2 regions of the Streptomyces olindensis genome follow, and region 2 is predicted to be linked to the other one. Evidence: riboswitches for the same ligand, from Rfam matches in the RefSeq annotation. Region 2 holds a riboswitch; the other holds the start of a gene.
The links. A riboswitch is a leader RNA that binds a small molecule or an ion and turns the genes downstream of it on or off. The one in region 2 is predicted to bind thiamine pyrophosphate.
Positions count from the first base shown of each region.

Region 1: it holds a riboswitch for thiamine pyrophosphate, as region 2 does, so the genes downstream of both, thiO (glycine oxidase ThiO) here and ABZ948_RS05240 (thiamine ABC transporter substrate-binding protein) in region 2, are expected to answer to the same signal.

Region 1 is NZ_JBEYZD010000003.1:113,307-129,062, reverse strand. It holds gene ABZ948_RS02685 (sulfite oxidase-like oxidoreductase) at 1-212, shown strand, start outside; gene ABZ948_RS02680 (deoxyribonuclease IV) at 227-1,105, opposite strand; gene pknB (Stk1 family PASTA domain-containing Ser/Thr kinase) at 1,812-3,746, opposite strand; gene ABZ948_RS02670 (thiazole synthase) at 3,841-4,638, opposite strand; gene thiS (sulfur carrier protein ThiS) at 4,641-4,841, opposite strand; gene thiO (glycine oxidase ThiO) at 4,838-6,007, opposite strand; TPP riboswitch at 6,005-6,116, opposite strand; gene ABZ948_RS02655 (NAD(P)/FAD-dependent oxidoreductase) at 6,310-7,551, shown strand; gene ABZ948_RS02650 (Rv2175c family DNA-binding protein) at 7,642-8,007, shown strand; gene thiE (thiamine phosphate synthase) at 8,267-8,926, shown strand; gene metF (methylenetetrahydrofolate reductase [NAD(P)H]) at 9,022-9,945, shown strand; gene ABZ948_RS02635 (SCO2102 family sporulation regulator) at 10,002-10,940, shown strand; gene ABZ948_RS02630 (phytoene desaturase family protein) at 10,968-12,458, opposite strand; gene ABZ948_RS02625 (TetR/AcrR family transcriptional regulator) at 12,936-13,565, opposite strand; gene ABZ948_RS02620 (YhgE/Pip family protein) at 13,613-15,697, opposite strand; gene ABZ948_RS02615 (ATP-binding cassette domain-containing protein) at 15,669-15,756, opposite strand, start outside.
Region 2 is NZ_JBEYZD010000006.1:65,694-81,449, forward strand. It holds gene ABZ948_RS05195 (Lrp/AsnC family transcriptional regulator) at 1-42, shown strand, start outside; gene ABZ948_RS05200 (aspartate aminotransferase family protein) at 56-1,423, shown strand; gene ABZ948_RS05205 (ABC transporter ATP-binding protein) at 1,642-2,391, shown strand; gene ABZ948_RS05210 (hypothetical protein) at 2,373-4,166, shown strand; gene ABZ948_RS05215 (VOC family protein) at 4,287-4,694, shown strand; gene ABZ948_RS05220 (LOG family protein) at 4,720-5,841, shown strand; gene ABZ948_RS05225 (LAETG motif-containing sortase-dependent surface protein) at 5,989-6,702, shown strand; gene ABZ948_RS05230 (ABC transporter ATP-binding protein) at 6,762-7,781, opposite strand; gene ABZ948_RS05235 (ABC transporter permease) at 7,782-9,446, opposite strand; gene ABZ948_RS05240 (thiamine ABC transporter substrate-binding protein) at 9,422-10,459, opposite strand; TPP riboswitch at 10,584-10,690, opposite strand; gene rlmN (dual-specificity RNA methyltransferase RlmN) at 10,715-11,821, opposite strand; gene ABZ948_RS05250 (SRPBCC family protein) at 11,891-12,340, opposite strand; gene ABZ948_RS05255 (phosphatidate cytidylyltransferase) at 12,458-13,585, opposite strand; gene frr (ribosome recycling factor) at 13,585-14,142, opposite strand; gene pyrH (UMP kinase) at 14,309-15,067, opposite strand; gene tsf (translation elongation factor Ts) at 15,252-15,756, opposite strand, start outside.

The sequences.
Region 1 (15,756 bases), on a different contig from region 2:
AGCTGCTCACCGCCGAGCACGGCTTCCCACTGCGCCTGATCGTGCCCCACCTGTACGCCTGGAAGGGCCCCAAATGGGTGCGCGGCGTGGAGTACATGACCGCCGACCGGCGTGGCTTCTGGGAGGAGCGCGGCTACCACAACATCGGCGACCCCTGGCGGGAGCAGCGCTACTCGTACCAGGAGGAGCCGGGGGACGGCCCCGACCTCTGAGGCCTCTCAGGTCTTCAGCAGTCGCGCAGCTTCTTCAGCCGCTCCACGTCCGCCGCATGTCCCTCCTTGCCGCCCGGCGTCTCGATGATCAGTGGCACGCCCTCGGTCGCGGGGTGCGTCATCAGTGCCCGGAACGGGTCCTCGCCGATGTGGCCGACGCCGATGTTCTCGTGCCGGTCCTTGTGGGCGCCCACCACGTCCTTGGAGTCGTTGGCGTGGATCAGCTTCAGCCGTCCCTCGCCGACCGTGTCCACCAGCAGGTCCAGCGTCTGGTGCATGCCGCTCGGGCCGGTCAGGTCGTGTCCGGCGGCGAAGATGTGGCAGGTGTCCAGGCACACGCCGAGCATCGGGTGGGCGTCCAGCGCCTCGAAGTACGGGCCGAAGTCCCAGGTCCGTGAGCACAGGGAGGCGCCCTGGCCGGCGGTCGACTCCAGCAGCAGATACGGGTCGTCGTCGTGGGTCAGCTCGTCGAGCAGCGGCAGCAGGTGCTCCCGGACCTGCTTCAGCGCCACGGACCGCTCCCGGCCGCCGGTGGCGCTGCCCGTGTGCACGACCACGCCGAGCGCCCCGATCTCCCGGCCGCGCCGCAGCGAGTGCCGCAGGGACTCCACCGACCGTTCCACGGTGGCCTCGGTGTGCGAGCCGAAGTTGATCAGGTAGGGCGCGTGTACGTAGGCGGGGATCGACTCGGCCTCGCACGCCGCGCGGAACGCCTCGTCCTGCTTCGGGTTCCCGGCCGGCGTGGCCCAGCCGCGCGGGTTGGCGACGAAGACCTGCACGGTCTCCGCGCGCAGGTCACGGGCGTACGACAGGCCGACGGAGTGGAGCCCACCGGCCACGGGGACGTGGCCGCCCACGGGGTTGCGGGAGGGGCCGGACAGCTGATTGTTCACCCGTTCAGGGTGTCATGCGCCCGACCGTGCTCCGCCCACGGGCTCGGCGCCCGGCCGTGATCCGTGCGGGGCCTTCGCGCCGGCCGTGCTCCGTCCACGGGCTCGGCGCCCGGCCGTGATCCGTGCGGGGGCTTCGCGTCGGCCGTGCTCTGTCCACGGGCTCCGCGCCCGGTCATGATCCGTGCGGGGCTCCGCGCCCGGCCGCGTGCTCCGTCCATGGGCTTCGCGCCAGCCGTGCTCCGTCCACGGGCTCGGCGCCCGGCCGTGCTCCGTGCGGGGGCTCCGCGTCGGCCGTGCTCCGTCCACGGGCTTCGCGCCCGGTCATGATCCGTGCGGGGCTCGGAGCCCGGTCGTGCTCCGTGCGGGGGCTCCGCGTCGGCCGTGCTCCGTCCACGGGCTTCGCGCCCGGTCATGATCCGTGCGGGGCTCCGCGCCCGGCCGCGTGCTCCGGCCATGGGCTTCGCGCCCGGCGTGCGGGGGCTCCGCGCCAGCCGTGCTCCGTCCACGGGCTCCGCGCCCGGTCATGATCCGTGCGGGCCTCCGCGCCCGGCCGCGTGCTCCGTCCACGGGCTCCGCGCCAGCCGTGCTCCGTCCACGGGCTCGGCGCCCGGCCGTGCTCCGTCCACGGGCTCCGCGCCCGGCCATGATCCCGAGCGGGGGGCTCCGCGCCCGGCCACGCTCCCTGCCAGGGCTTCGCGTCCGGTCGTCACCTGATCTTGATCGTGATCGTGGAGCCCTTGGGCGCCGTCTCGCCGCCCTTGACCGACTGGTCCTTGACGGTGTCGCCGAACAGGCCGAGCAGACCGCGGTCCTCGTCGACCTGGAACCCGGCGCCCTCCAGCGCCTGCCGGGCGTCGTCGACGCTGTCGCCGACCACGTCCGGGACCTCGATCATCTCGGGGCCCTTGGACAGCGTCAGCGTGACCGTGTCGCCCTCGGCGGCCTGTCCGCCGGGGTTGGGGCTCTGCCGGGCGACCTGGCCCTTGTCGAACTCGGAGGAGGTGACCCGCTCGGTGGCCACCTTCACCTTGAGGCCGGCGTCCTGCAGCTCGGCCCGGGCGTCGGCCAGGTCGTCACCGGTGACGTCGGGGATGTCGATGGGGCTGCCCTTGCTGACCACCAGCGCGACGGCCGTGCCCGCGCGCACCTGCGTGCCGTCCGCGGGCCGCGCGGAGATCACCGAGCCGCGCGGGACGTCCTCGCTGAACTCGCGGGTGACCATGCCCGGCTCCAGCCCGTCCTGCTTGAGCTGGGCCCGCGCCTGGTCCAGCTTCCGGCCCTCCAGGGCGGGCACCCGCACCGTCTCGGGGCCGTCGGAGACGGTGATGCTCACCGCGTCGTTGCCGCGGATGCGCGTGCCGGCCTTCGGGTCGCTGCTGATGACCTGGCCGCGCTCCACGGTGTCGCTGTAGGCGTGCTCCACCTTGCCGAGCTCCAGCCCCGCGTCCCGCAACCGGTCCTCGGCCTGGTCCTGGGTCTTCGACAGCAGCGGGGGGACCTCGGTGAACTGGCCCGAGTTGATGTACCAGATGCCCGTGCCGAGGCCGAGCACGAGCAGGACGGCGACCACGATCGCCATCGGGCCGCGCCGGGGACCCGAGCGGCGCCGGGACGGCGGGGGCGGCGGGGACTGGAAGCGGCTGGTGCGGTTGAGCCCCGCGTCGGCGGGCTCGTCGTCCTCGTTCACCGGCAGCGGGCGGGGTGTCGTGAGGGCGCGCGGGATCACGCTCGTCCGGTCGTCGGCGTTGTCGTGCTCCGCGGTGAGCGCCTGCGGCGGGACCACGTCCAGCTGGTCAGCGCTCAGCCGGCCGCGTCCGTCGCGGACCTGCGCGAGCAGTGCCACCGCGTCGTGCGGGCGGATCTCCGGGGTGCGGGCGGTCGCCGAGGCGACCATCTCGTCCAGCTCGTACGCCAGACCCGGCACGGCGGCCGAGGGCGGCGGGACGTCCTCGTGCAGGTGCTTGTAGAGGATGACGGCGGGGGAGTCCCCGTCGTGCGGCTTGTCGCCGGTGAGCATCTCGTAGAGCATCACCCCGCACGCGTACACGTCGACGCGGGGGTCGGCGGTGCCGTTCTCTATCTGCTCGGGGGCGAGGTACGAGACCGTGCCGAGGACCGTGCCGGTGGTGTTCGTCACCGTGTCCACGGCCCGGACGAGGCCGAAGTCGGCGACCTTGACCCGGCCGTCGTCCCCTATCAGGACGTTCTCGGGCTTCATGTCCCGGTGCACGAACCCGGCGCGGTGGGCGGCGCCCAGCGCGGCCAGCACCGGCTCCAGGATGTCCAGGGCGGCCCGCGGCTGCAGGGCCCCGCGCTCGCGCAGCACGTCCCGCAGGGTGCAGCCCGCGACGTACTCCATGGCGAGGTAGACGTAGGAGCCGTCGGTGCCCTGGTCGAAGACCTGCACCACGTTCGGGTGGGCCAGCCGGGCGACCGACTTCGCCTCGCGGATGAACCGCTCGACGAACGAGCCGTCGACCGCGAGCGAGGGGTGCATCACCTTGAGCGCGAGGACCCGGTCGAGGCGGGTGTCCACGGCCCGGTAGACCGTGGCCATCCCGCCGACCGCGATCCGCGCGTCGATGCGGTACCGGCCGTCGAGCAGCTGCCCGACCAAGGGGTCCTGAAGGGTCGTGTCCACGCAGGCGAGTGTACGAGTCACCACTGTCACCCCGCGCAGCACGCCGAAGATCGCACCGGTACTGCAGCCGACCTGTGACGTGCCCGGCGCACCCTCACCCGAAGGCGGGCCGCTCCGGGTCCAGCGCCGCCCTGCCCTCCGCGGGCGACGAGGCCTCCGCGAAGTGCCGCCGCGGGATCCGCCCCGCCCGGTACGCCAGCCGCCCGGCCTCCACCGCGTGCCGCATGGCGTCGGCCATCAGCACCGGCTCCTGGGCCCGCGTCACCGCCGAGGCGAGCATCACACCCGCGCAGCCCAGCTCCATCGCCAGCGCGGCGTCCGACGCCGTCCCGGCGCCCGCGTCCAGGATCACCGGCACGCGCGCGTGCTCGACGATCAGCTGGAAGTTGTGCGGGTTGCGGATGCCGAGCCCGGAGCCGATGGGCGAGCCGAGCGGCATGATCGCCGCGCAGCCCACGTCCTCCAGCTTGCGCGCCAGCACCGGGTCGTCGTTGGTGTACGGCAGCACCGTGAAGCCGTCGTCGACGAGTGTCTCGGCCGCCTCCAGCAGCTCGATCGGGTCCGGCAGCAGGGTGCGCTCGTCGGCGATGACCTCCAGCTTGATCAGGTCGGTGCCGAGGGCCTCGCGCGCCAGCCGGGCCGTGAGGACGGCCTCCCCGGCGGTGAAGCAGCCCGCCGTGTTGGGCAGCACGCGGATGCCGAGCCTGTCGAGGACGGACAGCACCGAGCCCTGCACCGAGGGGTTCACACGCCGCATCGCTACGGTCGTCAGCTCCGTCCCGGAGGCGACCAGCGACCGCTCCAGCACGTCGAGGCTGGGCGCCCCGCCCGTGCCCATGATCAGGCGGGACGTGAAGGACGTACCCCCGAGGACGAACGGATCGTCGGCCATGGTCAGCCTCCTTGGACGGCGGTGAGGACTTCCACGCGGTCCCCCTCGGAGAGGGGCGTGGACGGCCACTGCGTGCGCGGGACGACGGTTTCGTTGAGGGCGGCGGCCACTCCCGAGGGTGAGGTGGTCAGCGATTGCACGACGGTGTCGAGAGCCGTGCCGGGCCGGACGTCCCGGGGCTCCCCGTTGACGGAGATGTTCATGCGGGCTGCTCCGTGAGTGCGGTGGCGGTACTGAAGCGCTTCGGCGTGAAGGGGCGGGCCTCCTCGGGGAGACCGCCCGTCGTCAGGGCGTGCGCCAGGGCGTCGCCGGTGACCGGCGTGAGCAGGACGCCGTTGCGGTAGTGCCCGGTGGCCAGCAGCAGTCCGTCGAGGCCGGTCGGGCCGAGCAGCGGCGCGTTGTCGGGCGAGCCGGGGCGCAGTCCGGCCCGGGTCTCGGTGAGCGGCAGCTCGGTGATGCCGGGGACCAGCTCGTGCGCGTCGCGCAGCAGCTCGTAGACGCCGCCCGCGGTGACGGTGGTGTCCCAGCCCAGTTCCTCGCTGGTCGCCCCGATCACCAGCTCGCCGTTCTCGCGCGGCACCAGGTAGACGTGGCTGCCGCGCACGACCGCGCGCACGGTCCGGCTGAGGAACGGCCCGTGCCGCCCCGGCATGGTCAGCCGGACGACCTGCCCCTTCACCGGCCGCACGGGTGGCAGCACGTCCTCCGGCACGCCCGCGAGCCGCCCGCTCAGGCTGCCCCCGGCCAGCACGACCTGCCCGGCGGCCAGCTCGGTTCCGTCGTCCGTGACGACACCGGTGGCCCGGTCCCCGGCGACGACCAGCCGCTCGGCCCACGCGTGGTGGAAGACCACGCCCGCCCGCTCGCACGCCGCCAGCAGCGCCCCGGCCAGGCGCCGCGGGTCGATCTGGTGGTCGCCGTCGACCCGCAGCCCGCCGCGCACGCCCGGCGCGAGCATCGGCTCCAGGCGGCGGCACTCGCGCCCCGACAGCCACTGCGACTCCAGGCCCGACTGCTGCTGCAGGGCGTGCAGTTCGCGCAGGTGGGCCCGGTCGTCGGCGTCCAGCGCCACGGCGAGCGTGCCGCACCGCCGGTAGCCGAGGTCGTGGCCGGTCACCTCGGTGAGCTCGGCCGCGAAGTCCGGGTAGCGCCGGGCGGAGGCGAGGTTCAGGCCGAGCAGGGTCTGCTCGCCGTAGTGCAGCTCCGTGACGGCGGCCAGCATGCCGGCCGCCACCTGTGCGGCTCCGCCGCCCGGCTCGGGGTCCGCCACGGCCGTGGCGAACCCGCGTTGCGCGGCCCGCCACGCGGTGACCAGGCCGATGATCCCGCCCCCGATGACGAGGACGTCTGACGTGCGCGTACGCGACATGGGCGTCCAGCCCCTCCCTTCGCCGGCATGACCCGGATCAGGTTCGTACGGTCGGAGGCCGCCAGCCTCCCTCTCAGCCCGGTGCGTCCGGGCTCCCGCGAGTGCTCTACGTCGGCCACCCTAGCCCGACGCCCTGCGCGGCAGTAAGGGAGCCTCCGTCCCCACCCGGGGGCGCCGACGTCGTACACGGGCCGTTCGCGGGTACCCGCAAGGACGGGCACGGGCGGTGGGAGGAGCGCTGTGCAGCAGGTCACGGCGCATGAGCACTGACTGACGGAATGTCAGTTGTCTATGGTGATCAGGTGAGCGAGCAGACGCAGGAACCAGGTTCGTCCGCGCCGCGGCGCGTGGTCGTGGCGGGCGCGGGCATGGCCGGTGTGCAGACCGCCGTCGCCCTGCGCGAGCAGGGCTTCACCGGCACCGTGCTCCTGATCGGCGCCGAACCCCACCAGCCGTACGACCGGCCCCCGTTGTCCAAGGCCGTCCTGCTCGGCAAGGCGGAGGGCTCCGCCTTCGACGTCGACTTCGAGGCCCTCGGCATCGAGCTGCGCCTCGGCTGCGAGGTGCTCGGCCTGCGCCCCGAGGACCACGAGCTGGACACCGAGAACGGGCCCGTGCCGTACGACGTCCTGGTCGTCGCGACCGGCGCCGAACCCGTCCGGCTGCCCGGCGCGGAGGGCGTGCCCGGCGTGCATCTGCTGCGCACCCTGGACGACGCCGAGCGGCTGCGGCCGGTGCTGGCCCGGCGGCACGACATCGTGGTCGTCGGCGCGGGCTGGATCGGCGCGGAGTTCGCCACGGCCGCGCGCGAGGCGGGCTGCGCGGTGACCGTCGTGGAGGCCGCCGAGCGGCCGCTGGCCGGGGCGCTGCCCGCCGAGGTCGCCGCCCCGATGGCCCGCTGGTACGCCGACGCGGGAGCCGTGCTGCGCACCCACGCGCGCGTGGCGGGTGTCGAGCCCGGCGCGGTGCTCCTCGACGACGGCTCCCGGCTGCCCGCGGGCGCGGTCGTCGTCGGCATCGGCGCCCGCCCGGCGACGGCGTGGCTGGCCGGCTCCGGCGTCGCGCTCGGCGTCCACGGCGAGATCGTGGCCGACGAGCACCTGCGCACCTCCGCGCCGGACGTCTACGCGGTCGGCGACTGCGCCTCCTTCCCCTCCGGCCGGTACGGCGAGCGCCTGCTCGTGCACCACTGGGACAACGCCCTCCAGGGGCCGCGCACGGTCGCGGTGAACATCGTCGGCCGGGCCACCGGCGAGACCCCCGCGGTCTACGACCCGGTGCCGTACTTCTGGTCCGAGCAGTTCGGGCGGTTCGTGCAGTACGCCGGGCACCACGCGGCCGCCGACACCACGCTGTGGCGGGGCGAACCGTCCGGTCCCGCCTGGACGGTGTGCTGGCTGCGCGGGGACCGGCTCGTGGCGCTGCTGGCGGTGGGCCGCCCCCGCGACCTGGCGCAGGGCCGCCGCCTGATCGAGGCGGGCACGCCGATGAATCCGGTGCTGCTCCAGGACCCGGCGAGGCCCCTGAAAGCGGCCACGGCGTAGGGCCTGGGGGCCCGGCCGAGCCGCGGCGCGTCCGCCCAGGCGGACCGGGCCGACTTCCGACTGTCAGTGGCGGATGGCAGGCTGGTTTCCGTGACCGAGATTGACGCAAAGATCGATGCTCTCGTCCCTGCCTGGCTCACCCTCCCCGACATCGCCGAACAGTTCGGCGTCGAGGTGACGCGTGTGCGGCAGCTGGTCAAGGAGGGCCAGCTCATCGCCGTACGCCGTGGTGAGAACCGCGCGCTGCACGTCCCCGCGGACTTCATCGACGGGGACAAGGTCGTCAAGGGCCTGTCCGGCACCCTGACGCTCCTGCGGGACGACGGCTTCACGGTCGAAGAGATGCTGGAGTGGCTCTTCACCCCCGACCCGTCCCTGCCCGGCACCCCGGCGCAGGCACTCCGTGAGAACCGCGGTACGGAGGTGAAGCGCCGCGCCCAGGCGCTCGCGGTCTGACCCGACCTCGACCGAACAACCGTCCGGCGCCGCGCGAGCGGGGCCGGGCCCGAACAACCGCCCGGTGTGGGCCGTGGCCCGTGGGGGTCACGGCCCGGGGACCGGGCGCGCCCGCGCGAGGCCGTGGGCGCCCCGGACGGCCCGGGAGGGGGCGTAGGGTGCCCGAGGTGTCGCGGCGGGACAGGGGCGCTCCCGCACCCGTACGGCACCGACGTACCCGCGGGCCCGCCCGCGCCACCGACACCCAGGGGGGACACGCATGTCCGGCACCGCCACCACCGCACGGGCCCAGCTCGCCGACGCCCGGGTCTACCTGTGCACCGACGCCCGCACGCGGCAGGGCGACCTCGCGGAGTTCCTCGACGCCGTGCTGGCCGGCGGGGTCGACATCGTGCAGCTGCGGGACAAGGGCATGGAGGCCGCCGAGGAGCTGGAGCACCTGGCCGTCTTCGCCGACGCCTGCGCCCGGCACGGCAAGCTCCTCGCGGTCAACGACCGGGCGGACGTCGCCCACGCCGCCGGCTCCGACGTGCTCCACCTCGGCCAGGGCGACCTCCCGGTCCCCGCGGCCCGGGCGATCCTCGGCGACGACGTCCTGATCGGCCGCTCCACCCACGCCGCCGCCGAGGCCGCCGCGGCCGCCGTCCAGGACGGCGTGGACTACTTCTGCACCGGCCCGTGCTGGCCGACCCCCACCAAGCCCGGCCGCCACGCCCCCGGCCTGGACCTCGTCCGGTCCACCGCGGCCCTCGGCACCGACCGGCCCTGGTTCGCCATCGGCGGCATCGACCTCGGCAACCTCGACCAGGTGCTGGCAGCCGGGGCCCGGCGCGTGGTCGTCGTCCGGGCGATCACCGAGGCCGACGACCCGGGTGCGGCGGCGTCCGAATTCGCGAAGCGGCTGCGCGAGAAGGAGTGACGCCGGGCTGTCCAAGGAGTGGACAGCAAGTAGACAAATAGGTCAAATATCCGCGTTCGGTTGGGAGAGCGACCGCCCCTGGCTAACCTGCCGGTATGGCCCTCGGCACCGCATCCATCAGATCGGACCACGCTCGCACCGTCCGCGACATGCTCGCGACCGGCAAGACGACGTACTCGTTCGAGTTCTACGCCCCCAAGACACCGAAGGGCGAGCGGAACCTGTGGAACGCGCTGCGCCGGGTCGAGGCGGTGGCACCCGACTTCGTCTCCGTGACCTACGGCGCAGGCGGCTCCACCCGCGCGGGCACGGTCAAGGCGACCGAGGCGATCGCCTCCGACACCACCCTCACGCCGATCGCCCACCTCACCGCGGTCGACCACTCGGTGGCCGACCTGCGCAACATCATCGGGCAGTACGCCGACGCCGGGATCCGCAACATGCTCGCCCTGCGCGGCGACCCGCCCGGCGACCCGATGGGCGAGTGGGTGCCGCACCCCCGGGGCCTGGCCTACGCCGCCGAACTCGTCGAACTGATCAAGGCGTCCGGCGACTTCTGCGTGGGCGTCGCCGCCTTCCCGGCGATGCACCCGCGCTCCACCGACTGGGACACCGACGTCCGGCACTTCGTCGACAAGTGCCGCGCGGGCGCGGACTACGCCATCACGCAGATGTTCTTCCACCCGGAGGACTACCTCCGGCTGCGCGACCGCGTCTCGGCCGCCGGCTGCGACACCCCGATCATTCCCGAGGTCATGCCGATCGCGAGCGTGAAGACGCTGGAGCGGATCGGGTCCCTCACCAACGCGTCGTTCCCGGCCGCCCTGAAAGAGCGGATCCTCACAGCAAAAGACGATCCGGCCGCTGTACGCTCCATTGGTATCGAATTCGCCACGGAGTTCTGCGCGCGGCTGCTCGCCGAGGGTGTGCCCGGCCTGCACTTCATCACGCTCAACAACTCCACTGCGACACTGGAAATCTACGAGAACCTGGGCCTGCACCACCCGGCGCAGGCCTAGACCGTTCGCACCGGTATACGACACACTGCGTAGCGGCCACTGGGAGAGGGGCGTACATGGGCTGGGCGGTCCTCTACATCGCGTTCGGCGTCGTCGCGCTGTGGCTGCTGGGCGAGGTGCTGCTGCAGTACAAGGCACGGCTGCGCTGGCGACTCCTCGCCTTCGTCGGCTTCCTCGGTGTCGTGGTCGGTGTCCTGATCCCGTCGGTCGTCGTGATCGGACTGGGCGCGGCCGCCTTCGCGGTCGGCCAGACCTACGTCACCCTGTCCTTCCGCAGCGGCTTCGCGTCCGGCTGGGCGATGAACGCGCCGATGCTGGGCGGCAGCAAGCGCCGCCGCGGTGAGCGCGGCCGCCAGGAGCCGACCCTGGAGGTCTCCGGCCTGGAGGCGGCCGACGGCGGCTACGGCGACGAGGGCGCGGACCACCGCCACGACAGCGTCGCCTACGGCCAGGACGACGACTACGACCGCGACGACGTCTTCACCCCGTCGCGGCCGGCCCGGCCGGCGGACGCCGAGACCACCGCCGTCTACGAGCCGCAGCCCGTGCCCGACGACACCGGCTCCTACGGCGTCTACGGCGACACCGGGTACCAGGCCCAGTCCCACGACCAGTACGCCACGCAGGCCACCGACCAGTCCTACGCCTACGACTACTCGGGCTACGGCCAGCAGCAGGGCTACGACCCCGCCGGCCAGCAGCAGTACGCCGCCTACTCGGACCCGTACATCGGCTCGTCCACCTACGGCTCGGGCGGGTACGACACCACCGGCTACGGCGACCAGCAGTACTACGGCCAGCAGCAGGGATACGGGCAGGACCAGTACGCCGGCACCTACGGCGGCGAGACCCCGCCCGGCGGCGTCTGGGTCCCGCAGCAGCGCAACACCGACGAGTACGGGCAGGAACTGCCGCCGGAGCAGCCGTACCCGTACCAGGGCGGCGGGCAGCAGCAGACGCACGGGAACGGCTTCGACGAGCAGTACCGTTTCTGAAGTCCCCGGCCGCGAGGCCGGGGCCGGTCACTGAGAGCCCCGGAACTCCGGTCCCTCCACGATCAGTCCGGCGACGAGCGCGCCCGACATGCCCGCGTGCGGCAGTCCGCCGCCGGGGTGGGCCCAGCCGCCGACCGCGAACAGACCGGGCACCCGGGTGCTGTTGGACGGGTGCAGCAGGCGCCCGCCGGCCGCCGCCAGCGCCGGTACGGGCACCGAGCCGTCCTCCGCGCCCGTCGCGTCCGCGATGTCGGCCGGGGTGCGCACCTCGTGCCAGAGGAGACGGTCGCGCAGGTCGGGCACGGCCCGTTCGGCGACCGTGAGCAGCTGTGCGGCGAGGTCCTCGCAGGATTGGTCGGGCCGGGCGGGGACCACCGTCGTGAGGGTGACCGCCTCGTGGTCCTCCGGGGCCGACCGCGGGTCGCCGGGCCGCAGCACCGTCACGGTCGGATGCGCGTGCCGCGCCGCCGTGCCGAACAGGGCCTCCAACTCGGCCTCGCGGTCCTGGGTGTGGACCACCGTGCGGTGGGCGGTGCCCTCGGGGCGGGCGCCACGCAGGGCGAGCAGGACCGTCAGCCGGCCGGCCGCCGCCCGCTGTGCGGGCACCTCGCCGTCGCCGCGCACCGCATGGCCCGCCGTGAGCCGCTCCAGCACGCCGGGTGCGACTCCGGCCACCACGTGGTCGGCCTCGGCGACCGACCCGTCCGCGAGCTCCACCCCCGAGGCCCGGCCGTCCTTCTCCAGCACACCGGTGACCTCGGCGCCGAAACGGAACTCGACCTTCCGGGCCAGGCACCGCTCGTACACCGCGCGCGCCAGCTCACGCATGCCCCCGCGCACGTACCAGGTGCCGAAGGCGTGCTCCATGTACGGCAGTACGGCCGCGCTCGCCGGGGTGACCCGGGGATCCAGGCCCTGCGCGAGGGCATGGCTCTCGAGGAGAGCCGCGAGCCGGGGGTCGCGCAGCTCCCAGGCGCCGACCTCGGCGAGCGTGCCCGCCCGGCGGGTCCGCAGCAGTCGCTTGTGGGGCACCGCCGGGTAGGGCTCGCGGTCCGCCAGCACCTGCCAGTTCGGCCACAGCGGCTCCTCCAGGAGGGGCCGGCGGGTCCGGTCCCAGGCCTCGCGGGCCCGGACCAGGAAGTCGCCCCAGCGCTTCCCCGCGCCCGAACCGAGGGCCTCGTCCAGGGCGGCGACGACGCCCGCGCGCGAGGCGTTCGGCAGGGAGACCCGCGTGCCGTCCGCGAACACGTGCCGGGACGACGGGTCGACCTGGACCAGCTCGACGCACGCCTCCAGCGGCTCCTTGCCGGTCTTGACGAACAGGTCGCGGTAGACGGCGGGCAGCGGGAGCAGACCGGGGCCCGTGTCGAAGGAGAAGCCGTCGCGCTCGAAGCGGCGCAGCGCCCCGCCGTACGTGTCCGTCCGCTCGTACACCGTCACCCGGTGGCCCGCGACGGCCAGCCGGGCGGCCGCCGACAGCGCGCCCATCCCGGCGCCGATCACCGCAATCCGTGCCATGCCAGGGACTTTATCCGCCCCCACCGACAGCCCTCACCGACAGCCCCGACCGACAGCCCTCGCCGGCCACCTCCCGAGTACGGGCGCGGAGGTGATCGTGACCAGTCGCCCAGGGAGCGTTCTGGGGCCGGGTGCGCAGCCCTGAGTATCCGTACCTAGTGGGGGAGTTGAGTACGCGCGCGGATGGGGGGCGACCTGCGAAAACGAGAGAGTGGAGACACGGAGAGGGGCACGGCTCCGGCACCGGCGACACGGGGCGCCGGAACGGGGCCGGCCCACGATCCGCTCCTTCCGCCGACGATGTCGGCGGGAGCGAGGCACGGGGGAGAACCGGGGGACGACCGCAACGGGGGTCCTGCGGGGGGACGTACGGGGGAGCAGGAAAACGGGGGAGCAAGGAAGGCGCCGGTTCGAGGCGGCCCGCGGGGGACGCGGCCACAGCGGACCGGCGCTTTCACGTCCGCACCGGCCGCGCTGTCAGCGGCAGCCGCTCACCCGCCCCTGCAGCAGCCGGGACAGTGCCGCGTGGACGTCGTCCAGGGAGCGCTCCGGCTGGAAGGACTTCCAGTCGAGGGCCGCCACCAGGACCATGCCGACCAGCGCCGCCGCCGTCAGCGGCACGTCGATCTCCTCGCTGAACTCGCCGTTGCCGACGCCCTCGCGCAGGACGCCCTCCACGACCGCGACGGCCTCCTGCCGCACCACCATCAGCGTGGACTGCCAGGCCCGGTTGGTGCGCCACAGCTCGGCCACGTACAGCTGCGTGAAGGCCGGGTAGCGGTCGATGAAGACCAGGCCCGCGCGGATCATCGCGTCGAGGGCGTCGACCTTGCCGCCGCCCTCGCGGGCGGTCCGCTCGGCCGCTTCCCTGAGGGAGGCGGTGAGGAGCCCCACCCCGTGGCGCAGCAGTTCCTCGAAGAGGACGGACTTGCTCGCGAAGTTGTAGTAGACGGTGCCCTTCGCGACCCCGGCACGCTCGGCGATCTCGTCCACGGTCGTGGCGGAGAACCCCTGCTCGGCGATGAGCGTGACGGCCGCCTCGTAGAGCTTCTGCCGGGTGGCCTCGCGGCGCGTGCTGCCGCCCGACGCGGCACTGCTGCTTTCCATGGCCCTGATTGTCACAGGAACCTTCCCAGGGGACGTGACGGAAGGGCTCACAGGCTCAGCTCCGGGTGCAGCCGGTCCAGCGTCCACACCTGGCGCCGGCGGGCCGCCACGGCGGTCAGCGCGAGGGCGCCCGCCGTGAACGCCGTCAGCACCACGCACGCGTGCCACACCGGTTCGAGACCACCACCGGTGATGAGCCGCCGCAGCGCCTCGACGACGTAGCTCATCGGCAGGAACGGGTGCAGCGCGTTGAAGAACCCGGGACTGGTCTGCACGGGGTACGTGCCGCCCGCCGAGGTCAGCTGGAGCATCAGCAGCGCGAGGACGAGGATCCGGCCCGCCGCCCCGAAGCGCGCGTTCAGCCACTGCACGATCGCCGCGAAGCACGCCGTCACCAGGAACAGGAAGCCGACCGTGCCGGCCGCCCGCGCCATCTCCAGGCCGATCGCCCAGTGCAGCACCGACATCAGCGCCGTCGTCTGCAGCACCCCGATCGCCACCACCGGCAGCCAGCCCGCCAGGGCGATCCGCCAGGCGGAGGCGCCCGCGGCGAGCGCGCGCCGGTTCATCGGCGTGATCAGCATGTACGCCACCATCGCGCCCACCCACAGGGACAGCGGGATGAAGTACGGGGCGAAGCCGGTGCCGTAGTTGGGGGCCTTGTGCAGGTCCTGGGAGGCGAGCCGCACCGGGTCGGCCATGACCTCCGTGCGCCGCTCGCGGTCCTGCTTGTCATAGTCGGGGATCTTCTCCGCCCCGTCGTGCAGGCCGCCGGCGAGCTTGCCCGAGCCGTCGACGAGCTTGAAGATGCCGCCGTTGAGGTCGTCCGCGCCGGTCTTCAGCTCGCCGACGCCCTTGTCCAGGTCGACGGCGCCGGTCCTGGCCTTGCCGAGGCCCGTGTGCAGCTTCTTCGCGCCCGCGGCGACCCGGGCCGCGCCGTCGTTCAGCTTGTTGATCTTCTTGACGGCGTCGTCCAGGTCCTCGGAGAGGCGGGGCGCGCGGTCGGCGAGGGCCTGGGACTGCTTCTGGAGGGTGGCGAGGTTCTTGTCGAGCCGGTCCAGGTCGCCGTCCTGGTCCGCGATCAGCGTGTTCAGGTCGTCCGCGATGACGGTCACGTCGGCGGCCGCGTCCCTGGCCTTCTTCAGGTCGGCGCAGGCGGCGTCGGGCAGGACGGGGTCCTCGCAGCGCCGGGCGTAGACGTCGGTCAGCGTGCCGGAGGCGGCGCGGGCGCCCTTGGCGGCGGTCGGGGCCGTCTTCACCAGGGTGTCCAGGTGCTTGCGGATCACCCCGGAGGAGTCGGCGACGAGCCGGGCCGTGTCGCCGATGGTCTTCTCGTTGCCCTTCAGGAACGGGCGGACCTTGCCGGCCGTGCCGTTGACCTTGTCGGCGAGCGTCTGCGTGCCGTCCGCGACCCCCTGGGAGCCGTCCTGGAGGGCGCCCGCGCCCTTGGTCAGCTTCCGCAGGGCCGTGGCGAGTTCGCCGCTGCCGTCCTCGGCGTCCTTCAGGCCGTCGGCGAGGTCCTTGGAGCCCTTCTCGGCCTTGCCGATGCCGCCCTTGAGTTTGTCGGCGCCCTCGGCCGCCTCCACGGTCTTGCCGTGGATGTCGGAGAACGACACGAAGATCCGGTCCAGGAACGACCGCGAGGTCTTCGTGGACGCGGCCTGCCGCACCTCGCCGAACACCGTCCGGGAGATCTGCCCGACGATGTAGTTGTTCGCGTCGTTGGTGCGCACCTGGAGGGCGCCGGTCTCCGGGGTGTTCCCGGAACTGGAGGCGACCCGCTCGCTGAAGTCGGCGGGCATGGTGAGGGACAGGTAGTACGTGCCGTCCTCGACGCCCCGGCGCGCCTCCGCGGCACTGACCTCCCGCCAGTCGAAGGTCTTGCTGTCGCGCAGGCCCCTGGTGATGTCGTCGCCCGCCGTGATCTTCCGGCCGTCGGCGGTCGCCCCCTTGTCGTCGTTCACGAGCGCCACCGGGATGCGGTCCAGCCGGCCGTACGGGTCCCAGAACGACCACAGGTACAGCGCCCCGTACAGCAGCGGCAGCACCAGCAGCGCGACCAGCGCGGCGCGCGGCAGCTTCCCCCGGCCGAAGCGGCGGAGCTCAAGCGCGGCCAGTCTCGGCGAGCGCATCGGCCTTCTCCTCTCCCTGGTCGGCGTTCTCGCCCTCGGCGGAACCGTCGTCCCGGACC
Region 2 (15,756 bases):
CTGAAGCTCAAGAAGCAGACCTACATGTGGGGAACCCGATAACCGTGAGGACCCGATAGCCGTGAGCAAGGACCTCTCCCAGTCCGCGTACGACCACCTGTGGATGCACTTCACGCGCATGTCGTCGTACGAGAAGGCCCCCGTCCCCACCATCGTCCGGGGCGAGGGCACGTACATCTACGACGACCAGGGCAAGCGCTACCTGGACGGCCTCGCCGGCCTGTTCGTGGTGCAGGCCGGGCACGGCCGCGTCGAGCTCGCCGAGACCGCCTCCAAGCAGGCGCAGGAGCTGGCGTTCTTCCCCGTGTGGTCCTACGCCCACCCCAAGGCGATCGAGCTGGCCGAGCGCCTGGCCCACCACGCGCCGGGCGACCTGAACAAGGTCTTCTTCACCACCGGTGGCGGCGAGGCCGTCGAGACCGCCTGGAAGCTCGCCAAGCAGTACTTCAAGCTGGTCGGCAAGCCCACCAAGCACAAGGTCATATCCCGCGCGGTCGCCTACCACGGCACCCCCCAGGGCGCCCTGTCCATCACCGGCCTGCCGGGCCTCAAGGCCCCCTTCGAGCCGCTGGTGCCGGGCGCTCACAAGGTCCCGAACACCAACATCTACCGCGCCCCGCTCTTCGGCGACGACCCGGAGGCCTTCGGCCGCTGGGCCGCCGACCAGATCGAACAGCAGATCCTCTTCGAGGGCCCGGACACGGTGGCCGCGGTCTTCCTGGAGCCCGTGCAGAACGCGGGCGGCTGCTTCCCGCCCCCGCCCGGCTACTTCCAGCGCGTCCGCGAGATCTGCGACCGGTACGACGTGCTGCTCGTCTCCGACGAGGTCATCTGCGCCTTCGGCCGCCTGGGCACGATCTTCGCCTGCGACAAGTTCGACTACGTGCCGGACATGATCACCTGCGCCAAGGGCATGACCTCGGGCTACTCCCCGATCGGCGCGTGCATCATCTCCGACCGCCTCGCCGAGCCGTTCTACAAGGGCGACAACACCTTCCTGCACGGCTACACCTTCGGCGGCCACCCGGTCTCCGCGGCCGTGGGCCTCGCCAACCTCGACCTGTTCGAGCGCGAGAACCTCACCCAGCACGTCCTGGACAACGAAGGCGCGTTCCGCTCGACCCTGGAGAAGCTGCACGACCTGCCGATCGTCGGCGACGTCCGCGGCAACGGCTTCTTCTACGGCATCGAACTCGTCAAGGACAAGGCCACCAAGGAGTCCTTCGACGCCGACGAGACCGAGCGGATCCTGTACGGCTTCCTCTCCAAGAAGCTGTACGAAAACGGCCTGTACTGCCGGGCCGACGACCGCGGCGACCCGGTCGTGCAGCTCGCCCCGCCGCTGATCTCCGACCAGTCGACGTTCGACGAGATCGAGCAGATCCTGCGGGCCACCCTCACCGAGGCGTGGACCAAGCTCTGACCGACCGACGCCCCCGCGTCGCTCCGATCGTCTGCCTGGATGATCAACACCGGCCCCGGTGCCGCCCGTTCGAGTGAGAAACGGCGGCCCGGGGCCGCGTGCTGTCCGACGTCCCGCCGCCCTGTGCCTAGCGTGCCCAGTGACCGATCGGCCCTGCCTTCGTTCCCCCGCACGGGGGATGGCACGGGAACTACGGATCTGAACCGAGGTGTACGCCCATGGAGGCCCCGCCGGACAACGACGTGCTCTGGGCACGCGCCCTGCACTTCCAGCACGACGACGGCTCGCCCGCGCTCACCGGAGTGTCGCTCGGCGTCCGGGAGGGCGAGATCCTCGCCGTCAGCGGCCCGCGCGGCAGCGGCAAGACGACCCTGCTGCGGTGCCTGTCCGGCCTGGTGCCCGTCCGGCGCGGCGAGGTCTGGTTCAACAGCGTGCCCGTGCACACCATGGGCCCCCTCACCCGGGAACGGCTGCGCCGCGACCGCTTCGGCTGGATCGACCCCGCCCCCTCCCTGGTCCCGGAGCTCAACGCCTGGGAGAACACCGCCCTGCCGCTGATGCTGCGCGGCACCAGCCGGCGCCGGGCCAAGACCGCCGCACTGGAGTGGCTGGAGCGCCTGGACATCGGCGACGGCGCCCGCAAGCGCCCCCACCAGCTCGTGCAGGCCGAGCGCCAGCGGGTCTGCATCGCCCGCGCCCTCGCCCCCGCCCCCTCGGTGCTGTTCGCGGACGAGCCCACGGCCCCGCTGCACCGCGCCGACCGCGCCCACGTCCTGCGCACCCTGACCACGGCGGCCCGCTCCCACGGCATCACCGTCGTCCTCGCCACCCACGACGCGGAGACCGCGGCCCTCGCCGACCGCACGGTGTCCCTGCTCGACGGGCGGCGCGTGCAGACGGTGCACCTGCCGCCGGTCGCCGAGACCGCCGAGCCGGAAGGCCGGGCCGCGTGCTCGCTCTCCGTCTGACCCGCGGCGCCCACCCCGCCGTCCAGCTGCGCCGCCTCCTGGTCGCGGCGGCCTCGGCGGGCACGAGCTTCCTGTTGCTGTGCGCCCTGGGCCACGCCCTCGGGCACCCCGGCGCCACCGGCGAGTCCCTGATGCGTCTGGCGTGGTGCGCGGCCCCGCTGGCCACCACGGTGTACTTCGCCGTCGCGGTGGCGCGCACCGACCCCGCCACGAAACCCCGCCCCGGCCTCTCCGCGATCGGCCTCGGCCCGCTGCGCCTGCTGGCCGTCTCGGCGGCGACGACGGCTCTGTCCTGCACGCTCGGCGCCATGCTGGCCCTGCTCGTCTTCCTGCACCTGCGGGGCGACCTGTCGGGCCTGCCCTTCGACGGGGCGGCCGCCGGGCCCCTCGCCTCCGGCCGGCCCCTGCCGCTGGCGGGCACCCTGACCCTGCTGGCGATCGTCCCCGTCGGCGCGTCGGCGGCCGTGGCGCTGGCGCTGCGGCCGCGGGAGACCGGACCGGCGGCGCCCCGGGCGTCCCGGATGTACGGCCGGTTCGGCGCGTACCGCCGCGAGAGCAAGCGCGAGACCTTCGGGGCGTACGGCCGGTTCGGACGGCAGATCGTCCGGCCCGCGCACGGCCGCTCCGCCGACTCCGCGCCGCAGGGCGGTCCCCCGCAGGCACGCACGGGCGAACCCACCTCCGTGACGACCCTCGCCCGCACCGACACCGACACCGACGCTGACTCCGGCCCCCGCTCCGGCTCCGACTCCGGCGGCACGGTCAGCGCACTCACGGACCCTCCGGCACGCGACACGGTGAGTGCGGTGATCCCGTACGGCGGCCCGGCCCGCCACCCGGCGGCGCCGGACCCCAGGGACGCCGCCCGGCCCGACGGCGACACCGCCCGCCACCCGGCGCCACCCGCCCCCGACTCCGACGGCGATCCGGCCCGCCCCCCGGCGGCATCCGGCCCCGGAGACCCCCACGGCGCCCCCGCCCGGCACCCGCTGAACACCGCCCACCCCGCACACCCCGCCCCACACCCCCAGGCATCGGACCCGGTCGGCGCGGCCCGGACCGACGGGACGCCCGCCCAGCGGTCCGCTCCCTCCCCGGCCGCGGCACGCGGCGCCGACGACCCCGCCGCCCTCGCGGCGGCCCTGCCGGACCCGCCCGGGACCGACGGCTCCCCGACCGCCGCCCCCACCGGCCTCCCCTGGGGCATCACCCTGCTGGCCGCGGGCCTCGCCGTGGAGACCTACACGAGCCGCACCGCCCCGACCGCCCCCGACCTCACCTTCTCCGGCGCCTCCCCCGGTGTCCTGGCCGGCTGGGCGCTGGCCGCCGTCGGACTGGCCCTGGCGGGCCCGGGTCTGACGCACCTGTGCGGACGGCTCCTCCAGTCGGCCCGCCCCGGCGCCCTGCGGCTGCTGGCCGGACGCGTCCTCATGGCGGAGGCCGCCCGCATCGGCCGCCCCCTGGGCGTCGTCAGCGCGGTGCTGTCGGCCGCGTGGGCCATGGCGCTGCTGCACCTCCCGGACGGACTGTCGCTCGGCCCGCTCACCCTCCTCGGCGTGCTCCTCGTGACCGGATGCACCGTGGGCACGCTCCTCACGGCCGCCGTCGAGGCACGGCAGGCCCGGGCCGACACCACCGCCGCGCTGCTGCGCCTCGGCGCCCCCGCGACGATGCTGCGCGGCGCCGCCGCCCTGCGCGCGGGCGCCCTGCTCGCCCTCTTCGGCCCGCTCACCCTGACGGTGGCCGAGCTGGCGGCACTGCCGCTGGCCCGCTGAAGCGCCCCGGAAGCCCGCCGGGAAAACCCGTACGAAAAAAATCTCCGAACGGCGATGAGTTCCGCGCCGTACCCAGGTCTATCCCCGCGTAACGACACGGACCCGATGGGAGAGACCCGCATGTACCAGCAGATGATCTTCGTGAACCTGTGCGTCAACGACCTCGACTCCTCCAAGAAGTTCTTCACGGAGCTCGGCTACTCGATCAACGAGCAGTTCAGCGACGAGTCGACCGCCTCGGTCGTGATCAGCGACACCATCGTCGTGATGGTGCACACCAAGGACAAGTACGCGCAGTTCACGAAGAAGGCGATCGCGGACGCGACGAAGACCAGCGAGGTGCTGATCGCGCTGAGCGCCGAGAGCCGCGAGAAGGTCGACGAACTGGTCGAGAAGGCGGTCGCGGCGGGCGGCTCCGTCAGCGGCGAGACCCAGGACCACGGCTTCATGTACGGCCGCGCCTTCGACGACCCGGACGGCCACACCTTCGAGGTCGTGTGGATGGACCCGTCGGCCGTCGAGGGCTGAGACGTGGCTGTGCCAGCATGGGCGGGTGCAGACGATGCCCGCCCATGCGGCCCACCACGACGACCGTGAGATCGAGACGCTTGAGGAGTTCGACGCCACCGTCTCGGCGCGCCGCACCCTCGCCGGCTACCGCGTCCAGGCCGTCGACCTGACGGACCGCACGCGCGAGTTGCTCGGCACGGACACCACGGGCGCGGTCTTCCTCGGCTGCGCGATGCGCGAGGACGCGGCGGCGAAGGTCCGCGCCGACGGCGCCCTGGTCTTCCCGCCGGTCCCGGACCTGCCCTTCGACCCGTACCGCGCCCATGTCTACGCGCCGGACGAGCTCTTCGCGTCGCTGGCGGACGGCTACGAGGCCACCCCCGACGCCCGGGCGTACGCCTGGTTCCAGCACACCAAGGCGGACCGGGACATCTACGCCTCCATGCTGCGCTCGGTCCACGACGACTCCGTCTCCGACGCCCTCGACGAACTCCTGTCCGGCGCCCGGGTGGTGGGCGTGATGGGCGGCCACGCGATGGCCCGCGGCACGCGGGAGTACGCCGGTGCCGCGCGGCTCGGCCGCGAGCTGGCCCGGGCCGGTTTCACCGTCGCGACCGGAGGCGGCCCGGGCGCCATGGAGGCGGCGAACCTCGGCGCCTACGCCGCCCCGTTCGGCGAGGACATGCTCACCGAGTCGCTCGAACTGCTCGCCAAGGCACCGCGGTTCACCCCGTCGATCACCCAGTGGGCGACGGCCGCCTTCGAGATACGCGGCCGCTGGCCGCAGGGCGGCCGTTCCGTCGGCATCCCGACCTGGTTCTACGGCCACGAGCCGCCGAACGCCTTCGCGTCCCACATCGCCAAGTACTTCGCCAACGCCACCCGCGAGGACGGCCTGCTGGCCCGGTCCAACGCGGGTGTGGTGTTCCTGCCGGGCGCCGCCGGGACCGTCCAGGAGATCTTCGACAACGCGACGCCCAACTACTACGAGTCGCGCGGCGAGCCGACCCCCATGGTGCTCGTGGACCGGGCGCACTGGACGGAGAGGCTGCCGGCGTGGCCCCTGCTGCGATCGCTGGCCAAGGGGCGGTCGATGGAGGCGCGGATCGCGCTGGTCGACCGGATCGAGGAGGCGCCCGAGGCGTTGAAACGTCTCGGCGGTTAATAAGCTGGCAAAGCAAGTGCTTGCACCCTGCATATGCGTTGACACTACTTATGCGGCGCTTATAGACCTGGGAGCCTCCCGGTAGTGCTGATGTCCAGTCAACACTGCCTCCACCCCCCGCAATTGCGCATCCTGTAAAGGACAAACGTGGCAGTTCTGTCCGTATCCCGCCGTACGACCCGGCGTCGCACCCTCGCCCGTTCCGTGCGGATCCTCGGTGTCGCCTCGGCCTCGGCCGCGCTCGCACTCGGCGCCGCCGGCAACGCGCTCGCCTGCAACATCAACGAGTTCTCCGCCGAGGCGAAGTGCGACGGTGACAAGGGCGTCATCACCGTCACCGACGTGGACCCCGCCGGCGTCCCGGCGACCGTCACCGTGTACCTGGAGAACAACGGCGCCGACGTGAAGAAGGTCGGCGAGCAGGTGGTCAAGGGCTCCCGCGAGGGCACCACCATCACCTTCGCCGAGAACTGGAAGCCGAACGCCGAGTACCGCATCCACGTCAAGGCCACCCCGTACGTCGACGAGGACATCAAGCCGAACCTCGTCACGCCGGCCACGGCCTGCAAGAAGGAGGAGGAGCCCCCGGCTTCGACTCCGCCGGCCACGCCGACCCCGTCGGCCTCCCCGTCGAAGCCCGCCGAGGACACCGACACCCCGGCTCCGGCGCCGTCGGAGAGCGAGAGCAGCACGCCGGCGGGCAACGCGCCCGCCCCCGCGGCCGGTGACTCGAACCTCGCCGAGACCGGTGCCGACTCCAACACCGGGATCATCGCCGGCATCGCGGCGGCCCTGGTCGTCGTCGGTGGCGGTGCGGTGTTCTTCGGCATGCGCCGCCGTGGGGCGAAGAGCGACAGCTGACGCCCCGCACGCCGTGATGTGGCCCGTCCCCGAACCCTGGGGGCGGGCCACGTCCCGTCTCACCCGAGCACGACGATCTCGGCCGCGTCGAACTCCACCCCGACCTCGCCGCCGACCTCCGGCGCGTCCCGCAGCGCGCAGGCCGCCTCCAGCCGCGGGGCGTCCGCCGGCTGCAGGTGGACGGCCACATGGGTGCCCTTGAAGGTGCGGGCGGCGACCGTGCACCTCAGACCGGCCTCGGCGGACACCAGGCACACCCCGGCGGGCCGGACGAGCAGGTTCCGCGTGCCCTGCGGCGCCCCCTCCGGCACGGGCACCTTGCCCCACGGCGTGTCCGCCGCCTCCGTCCCGACGGTCGCCTCGACCACGTTCTCGAAGCCCAGGAAGCGGGCCACGAACGCGTCGGCCGGCCGCTGCCACACCTCCAGGGGCGTACCGGACTGGGCGATCCGCCCGTCCCGCATCACCACGACCCGGTCGGCCAGCGCGAAGGCCTCCCCCTGGTCGTGGGTCACGGCGAGCACGGTCGTACCCAACCGGCCGAACAGTTCCTTGAGTTCGACGACCAGCCGCTCCCTGAGCGACCGGTCGAGCTGGCCCAGCGGCTCGTCCAGCATCAGCAGCCGTGGGCTGGGCGCCAGAGCCCGGGCCAGCGCGACCCGCTGCTGCTCCCCGCCGGACAGCGCGGCGACGGCCCGGCGGGCCGCGCCCGGCAGCCCGACCAGGTCCAGCAACTCCTGGACGCGCTCGGCCTGTCGCCGCTTCGGCGCCCCGTGCATGCGCAGCCCGAAGGCGACGTTGCCGCCCACGTCCCGCTGCGGGAACAGCTGGTGGTCCTGGAACATCAGCCCGACGCCCCGCCGGTGCGCGGGCACGCCCGCCTGGTCCCGCCCGTCGAGCGACACGCGCCCGGAGTCGAGCGGCTGCAGCCCGGCCACCGCCCGCAGCAGGGTCGACTTGCCGCTGCCGCTGGGCCCGAGCACGCACACGATCTCGTGCTCGGCGACCTCCAGATCGACGGCGTCCAGCACGGCCCGCCCGCCGAAACGGACCGTCGCGCCCTCCAGGCTCAGCAGCATCTAGAACTCCCCCGTCCGGTCCGTCCGCAGCCTCTCCAGCACCAGCAGGGCCACCGCGCACACCACCATCAGAATCGTCGACAGGGCCATCGCCTGCCCGTAGTTGAGGTCCCCGGGCCGCCCCAGCAGCCGGGCCACGGCCACCGGCAGCGTCGGGTTGTCGGGCCGCGCGATGAACACCGTCGCCCCGAACTCCCCGAGCGACACGGCGAAGGCGAACCCGGCCGCGATCAGCAGGGCCCGCCGCACCATCGGCAGGTCCACCTCCCGCCACACCCGCCAGGGCGAGGCCCCGAGCACCGAGGCCGCCTCCCGCAGCCGCACGTCCACGGCCCGCAGCACGGGCAGCATCGTCCGGACCACGAACGGCACCCCGACCAGCGCCTGCGCGAGCGGCACGAGGATCCAGGAGGACCTCAGGTCCAGCGGCGGCTCGTCCAGCGCGATCAGGAATCCGAAGCCGACGGTCACCGCGGACACCCCGAGCGGCAGCATCAGCAGCGCGTCGAAGCCGCGCACGAACCGCCCCGCGTCGCGGCGGGTGAGCGCGACGGCGGCGAGGGAGCCGACCACCACGGCGATGGCCGTGGCGGCGACGGCGTACGACAGGGAGTTGCCGATCGCCTCGATCGGCGGGACCAGGAACACTCCCCCGTCGTCCCTGGTCAGCGCCCGGTAGTAGCCGAAGCCGGGCGCGTCGAGGGACCGCTGCACCAGCACGGCCAGGGGCAGCAGGAGCAGCACGACGACGGTGACCAGTACCCCGCCCAGCAGCGCCCACTGCCCGGCGCCGCGCGGCCGGCGCGCGGTCCCGGCGGCGTCCACCAGCCGCAGCGCCGTCTCCCGCCGCCGCACGGTCCAGGCGTGCAGGGCGAGGATCGCCCCCACGGCCACGAACTGGATCAGCGTCAGCACGGCCGCCGTGGACAGGTCGAAGATCTCGGACGTCTGCCGGTAGATCTCCACTTCCAGGGTGGAGAAGGTGGGCCCCCCGAGGATCTGGACGACGCCGAAGGAGGTGAAGGTGAACAGGAAGACCATGAGCGCGGCGGCGGCCACGGCGGGTGCCAGCGCCGGGAGCGTGACCTGCCGCCAGGCCTTCAGGGGTGAGGCCCCGAGCATCCGCGCGGCCTCCTCCTGCCGCGGGTCGAGCTGCGCCCAGAGCCCGCCGACGGTCCGCACGACGACCGCGTAGTTGAAGAAGACGTGCGCGAGCAGGATCGCCCACACCGTGGTGTCCAGCCGTACCCCCCACAGCTCGTCGAGCAGCCCGCCGCGCCCGACCAGCGCCAGGAACGCCGTACCGACGACGACCGTCGGCAGCACGAACGGCACGGTCACCACCGCCCGCAGCACCTGCTTGCCGGGGAAGTCGAAACGCGCGAAGACGTACGCGCCGGGCAGCGCGACCAGCAGCGTGAGCGCGGTGGAGACGAGCGCCTGCCAGGTGGTGAACCACAGGACGTGCCGGACGTCGGACTGCGCCAGCACCTCCCCGATCCGCCCGAGGTGCCAGGCCCCGTCGGCCTTCAGGCCGCGCGCGACGATCGCGGCGACCGGATAGGCGAAGAAGACCGCGAAGAACGCGACGGGCACGGCGAGCAGACCGAACCGCGCCGCCGCGCCCCGCCGCCGGACGGCTACTTCAGTACGAGTGAGGTCCACGACTTGACCCACTGGTCACGGTGGTCGGCGATCTTCGCCGGGTCCATGGTCTCGGGATCCTTCGCCTGCGGCCCGTACTTCACGAACTCGGGCGGCACCTGGGCGCCCTCGGTCACCGGGTACACGAACATGTTGAGCGGCATGTCCTGCTGGAACCGCTCGCCGATCAGGAAGTCGAGGAGCGCCTTGCCGCCCTTGGCGTTCTTCGCGTTGCTCAGCAGCCCGGCGTACTCGACCTGCCGGAAGCAGGTGCCCTCGGCGACCCCGGTGGGGGCGGCGGCGGGCTTCGGGTCGGCGTACAGCACCTCGGCGGGCGGCGAGGAGGCGTACGACACGACGAGCGGCCGGTCGCCCTTGGCCTTCTTGCCGCTGCTGGAGCCGGAGAACTCCTCGTTGTAGGCCTGCTCCCAGCCGTCGACGACCTTGACGCCGTTGGCCTTGAGCTTCTTCCAGTAGCCCTCCCAGCCGTCGTCGCCGTACTTCGCGGCGGTGCCGAGCAGGAAGCCGAGACCGGGCGAGGAGGAGGCGGCGTTCTCGGTCACGAGCAGGTTCTTGTACTGCGGCTCGACCAGGTCGTCGAAGCTGCGCGGCGGCTCGATCTTGTGGTCGGCGAAGTACTTCTTGTCGTAGTTGACGCAGATGTCGCCGGTGTCGATGGGCGTGACGCGGTGCTTGTCCTCGTCGACCCGGTACTCGGCCTTGATCCGCTCCGATCCCTTCGCCTCGTACGGCTGGAACACGCCGTTGTCGAGGGCGCGGGACAGCAGGGTGTTGTCGACGCCGAAGAAGACGTCGCCCTGCGGGTTGTCCTTGGTCAGGACGGCCTTGTTCACGGCCTGCCCGGCGTCGCCGTCCTTCAGGACCCGGACCTTGTAGCCGGACTCCTTCTCGAAGGCCGCGATGACGTCCTCGGACGCGGCCCACGAGTCGTGGCTGACGAGCGTCACGGTCTTGGAGTCGCCGGCCCCCTGGGAGCCGTCGGACGACCCGCACGCGGACAGCGTGCCGACCATGCCGAGCCCGACGGCCACCGCCGTCAGCCGCTTGATGTTGATGCTCACCGGATTCCTCCTGGGGTGACCAGGAGAAGACGCGGCCCTGCCCGGGACTTCCGGGGTCCCGGGCAGGGCGCAACAGCTCGAGTGGTGACCGATCTCCCTACCCAGAATGACCTGGGCCAGGTTCGGAGGGTCTGCGGCCGTGTGCCGCACTCTCAGCGCTGTGGCGCTCCCCTGTCGGAATATGAAGGTGTATGTACGACGGTCACACTACCGTTCGGTGGCCGCGAGCTGACCACACGCCCCGTCGATCTCCTGACCACGGGTGTCCCGGATCGTCACCGGCACACCATGCGCGGCGATGGCCTCCACGAACGCCTTCTCGTCCTCGGGCCGGGAGGCCGTCCACTTCGACCCGGGCGTCGGGTTCAGCGGGATGAGGTTGACGTGCACGGGCCTGCCCTTGAGCATCCGGCCGAGCCGGTCGCCACGCCAGGCCTGGTCGTTGATGTCGCGGATCAGGGCGTACTCGATGGACAGCCGGCGTCCGGACTTGGCGCTGTACTCGAAACCGGCGTCCAGCACCTCGCGCACCTTCCACCGCGTGTTCACGGGCACGAGGGTGTCACGCAGCTCGTCGTCGGGCGCGTGCAGCGAGATCGCCAGCCGGCACTTGAAGCCCTCGTCGGCGAACCGGTGGATGGCCGGCACGAGACCGACGGTGGACACGGTGATCCCTCGCTGGGACAGGCCGACGCCGTCGGGCTCGGGGTCGGTGAGCCGCCGGATGGCGCCGATCACCCGGTTGTAGTTGGCGAGGGGCTCGCCCATGCCCATGAACACGATGTTGCTGAGCCGCGCCGGGCCGCCGGGGACCTCCCCGTCGCGCAGGGCCCGCATCCCGTCCACGATCTGGTGGACGATCTCGGCGGTGGACAGATTGCGGTCCAGCCCCGCCTGTCCCGTCGCACAGAACGGGCAGTTCATCCCGCACCCGGCCTGCGAGCTGATGCACATGGTCACCCGGTCCGGGTAGCGCATCAGCACCGACTCGACGAGCGTCCCGTCGAACAGCCGCCACAGCGTCTTGCGGGTGGTGCCCTGGTCGGTCGACAGATGCCGCACGACGGTCATCAGCTCGGGCAGCAGCGCCTCCTGCAGCCGACCGCGGGCACCGGCCGGAATATCGGTCCACTGCTCCGGCTCGTGCGCGTACCGCGCGAAGTAGTGCTGCGAGAGCTGCTTGGCGCGAAACGGCTTCTCCCCGACAGCGGCGACAGCCTCCTTGCGCTCGGCAGGAGTGAGGTCGGCGAGATGCCGCGGCGGCTTCTTGGCTCCGCGCGGGGCGACGAAAGTGAGTTCTCCGGGCTTAGGCATGGCTCAACCAGTGTCGCAGATCGTTCACGGTGGCCCGTGCCCCGCCTGCGGCACCGGGGATGAGACCCCCTACTCGCCCGTGTGCTCCAGCCGGTCCTTGAGGAGCTGCTCGTTGCGCGGGAGTTCCTTGCGGACCTGGGGGCGGACGACGAAGGGGACGAGGACCTTGCCCATGCCGTGGCCCTCGAAGTCGACCTCGATCGTCACGTGGGAGCGGCGGCCCTCGTCGAACGGCTCGACCTCGCCGTGGACCCGTGCCCGGACGGGGCCGTCGATCCCGCGCAGGCCCCAGCTGTGCGGCGGGTCGTACTCGGTGACCTCCATGGTCATCGGCATCGTGCGGCGGCCGATGTGCCGGGTGACCCGGACCTTGGTGCCGATGCCGACGGGCCCCTCGTCGAGGCGTTCCGCGGAGACGGCGCTCAGCTGCCACTCCGGCATGCGCGGGGTGTCCATGACGTAGTCGTAGACGTCCGTGGGAGAGCGGTCGACATCGATGGATTGTCGAATGGCGGACATGATGACCCCCTTTGCGGCGTACACCTGAATCGTCCCACTCCGTGAAGCCCGCCGCCTCCTCGAGAAAGACGGCGAGCCCCCGCCGTGGTGGACGGGGGCTCGCCGGGGCGGATCCGCTCAGCCGGATCCCACGAAGAGCACGAGCAGCAGCCACACCACGGGAGCCGTGGGCAGCAGCGAGTCGAGCCGGTCCATGATGCCGCCGTGGCCCGGCAGCAGCGTGCCCATGTCCTTGATGCCGAGGTCCCGCTTGATCATGGACTCGCCGAGGTCGCCGAGCGTGGCGCTGACCGCGACCGCGAGACCCAGCAGCAGGCCCTGCCACCAGGCACCGTCATGGATCATGAACTCCAGGCACAGCGCGCCGACCACCATGGCGAAGGCGACCGCACCGAGCAGGCCCTCGCGGGTCTTGCCGGGGCTGATGCGCGGGGCGAGCTTGGTCCGGCCGAAGCGCCAGCCGACGGCGTAGGCACCGGTGTCGCTGACGACCGTCAGCAGCAGGAAGGTGAGCACCCGCTGCGGTCCGTCGTCCGCGGTCAGCATCATCGCGACGAACGTCGCCAGGAACGGCACGTAGAACGCCGCGAAGACGCCCGCCGTGACGTCCCTGAGGTAGTTCTCCGGCGGTTCCGTCATGCGCCAGACCAGCACGGCCAGCGCGGTGAGCGCCATGGCGACCCAGGCGCCCTCGGCGCCCCGGACGTACCCGGCGACGACCATCGCGGCACCGCCGAGCGCGAGCGGCACGAGCGGCGCCCGGATGCCCTTGCGCTCCTCCAGCCGCTTGGTCAGTTCCCACAGGCCCACCACGACGGCGACCGCGACGACGCCGACGAAGACGGCCTTGACGACGAACAGCGACGCGACGATCACCGCGCCGAGCCCGACCCCGACCCCTATCGCGGCACTCAGGTCGCGACCCGCGCTCTTCTTCTGCGGCTTGGGTGCCGGCTGCGAGGCGTCGGGCATGGGCTCCGGATTCGTGTCGTTCCGGACCGGAGGGCCGCTCCGCCGAGCGGCCCCTCGGTCGTCATCCTGGTTTCCGCCGTACGCGGCTACGTCGGGCACGATGGGCATGGGCCGAGTCTGAGGCGCGTCATGCGCATCGTATGCGGGACCCGCCGGGGCGGCCCCTTGGACGTGCCCCTGGCCGGGGGTGTGGACCTGCCCGTGGCCATGCGGCTGGTCGGTGGGCCCCCAGTACCCGGCCTGTGGCGGCGCCCCCCAGGAAGAGTCGTTCATCAGACCTCGAGCAGCTCCGCTTCCTTGTGCTTCAGGAGCTCGTCCACCTGTGCGACGTACTTCGCGGTGGTGTCGTCGAGCTCCTTCTCCGCACGGCGGCCCTCGTCCTCGCCGACCTCGCCGTCCTTGATCAGCTTGTCGATGGCGTCCTTGGCCTTGCGGCGCACGGAGCGGATGGAGACCTTGGCGTCCTCACCCTTGCCCTTGGCGACCTTGATGTACTCGCGGCGGCGTTCCTCGGTCAGCTCGGGGAACACCACCCGGATGATGTTGCCGTCGTTGCTCGGGTTGACGCCCAGGTCGGAGTCGCGGATGGCCTGTTCGATGTTGCGCAGCGCGCTCTTGTCGAACGGGGTCACCACGGCCATGCGCGGCTCGGGCACCGAGAACGAGGCCAGCTGGTTGATCGGGGTCGGCGCGCCGTAGTAGTCGGCCACGATCTTGTTGAACATCGCCGGGTGCGCACGGCCGGTGCGGATCGCGGCGAAGTCCTCCTTGGCGACCACGACGGCCTTCTCCATCTTCTCCTCGGCCTCGAGGAGGGTCTCTTCGATCACCACTTGCTCCTGCGTGTCTTGAGTAGGCCCGGCTGCGGTTCCATGTGGGGCGGCGGCCGGCTGCGTCGCGTCTTCTTCCTGCACGGTTCCCGACCGGCGGGACATTGTCCATCCCCCGGCCCGGCTCCGTCCCGTCCGTCCCCCGGACGGGGTTGTTCTCGGGGTGTCAGTCCCGGCTGCCGGGGTCCCCCACCAGCGTGCCGATCTTCTCACCCTTGACGGCGCGTGAGATGTTGCCCTCCGCCAGCAGCTCGAAGACCACGATCGGGAGCTTGTTGTCGCGGCACAGCGTCACGGCCGTGGCGTCGGCGACCTTCAGGTCGCGGGTGATGACCTCGCCGTAGCCGAGGTGGTCGAACTTCACGGCGTCCGGGTTGGTCTTCGGGTCGGAGTCGTAGACCCCGTCCACGCCGTTCTTGCCCATCAGCAGCGCCTCGGCGTCGATCTCCAGGGCGCGCTGGGCGGCGGTGGTGTCGGTGGAGAAGTACGGCATGCCCATACCGGCGCCGAAGATCACCACGCGGCCCTTCTCCAGGTGCCGTACGGCGCGCAGCGGGATGTAGGGCTCGGCGACCTGGCCCATGGTGATGGCGGTCTGCACGCGGCAGTCCACGCCGACCTTCTCCAGGAAGTCCTGGAGGGCGAGGCAGTTCATGACCGTGCCGAGCATGCCCATGTAGTCGGAGCGGGCCCGGTCCATGCCGCGCTGCTGGAGCTCGGCGCCACGGAAGAAGTTGCCGCCGCCGATGACGACCGCGATCTGCGCGCCGTCGCGCACGACGGCCGCGATCTCGCGGGCGATCTTGTGCACCACGTCGGGGTCGACGCCCAGGCCCCCACCGCCGGAGAAGGCCTCTCCGGACAGCTTCAGCAGAAACCGGCCGCGTACTTTGCCGTCGTCGCTCTTCTGGGCCTTGGTGGTCATGGGGGATCCCGCCTCTTTCACGTGGTGCACATACGAGGAAGGCCATTGCCGGTGGGGCGTGTTTCACATCCCATACGGCAATGGCCTCCTCGTCAGATCTGCTGTCGTCCGTCACCCCTGTGACGGCGTACGCGGACGACTGCTGTCGACCCTATCGGGGTCGCGCGTCGATCGCGGTACGGACTCAGATGCCGACCTTGATGCGCGTGAAGCGCTTCAGGGTGACACCGGCCTCGTCCAGGATCTTCTGGACGGACTTCTTGTTGTCGAGCGCGTACGGCTGGCCGAGCAGCGTGGCGTCCTTGAAGAAGCCGTTGAGGCGACCCTCGACGATCTTCGGCAGGGCGGCCTCGGGCTTGCCCTCGGCGCGGGTGGTCTCCTCGGCGACGCGGCGCTCGGACTCGACGACCTCGGCCGGCACGTCCTCCTTGGAGAGGTACTTCGGCGCGAAGGCGGCGATGTGCTGGGCGACGCCCTTGGCGATCTCCGCGTTCGGCTTGTCCAGCTCGACGAGGACACCGATCTGCGGGGGCAGGTCGGGCATCGTGCGGTGCATGTACGCGGTGACGTAGCCGTCGGCGAACTGCGCGAAGCGGTCCAGGACGATCTTCTCGCCCAGGTTGGCGTTGGCCTCGTCCACGAACGCCTGGACGGTCTTGCCGGCCTCGATCTCGGAGGCGAGCAGGGCC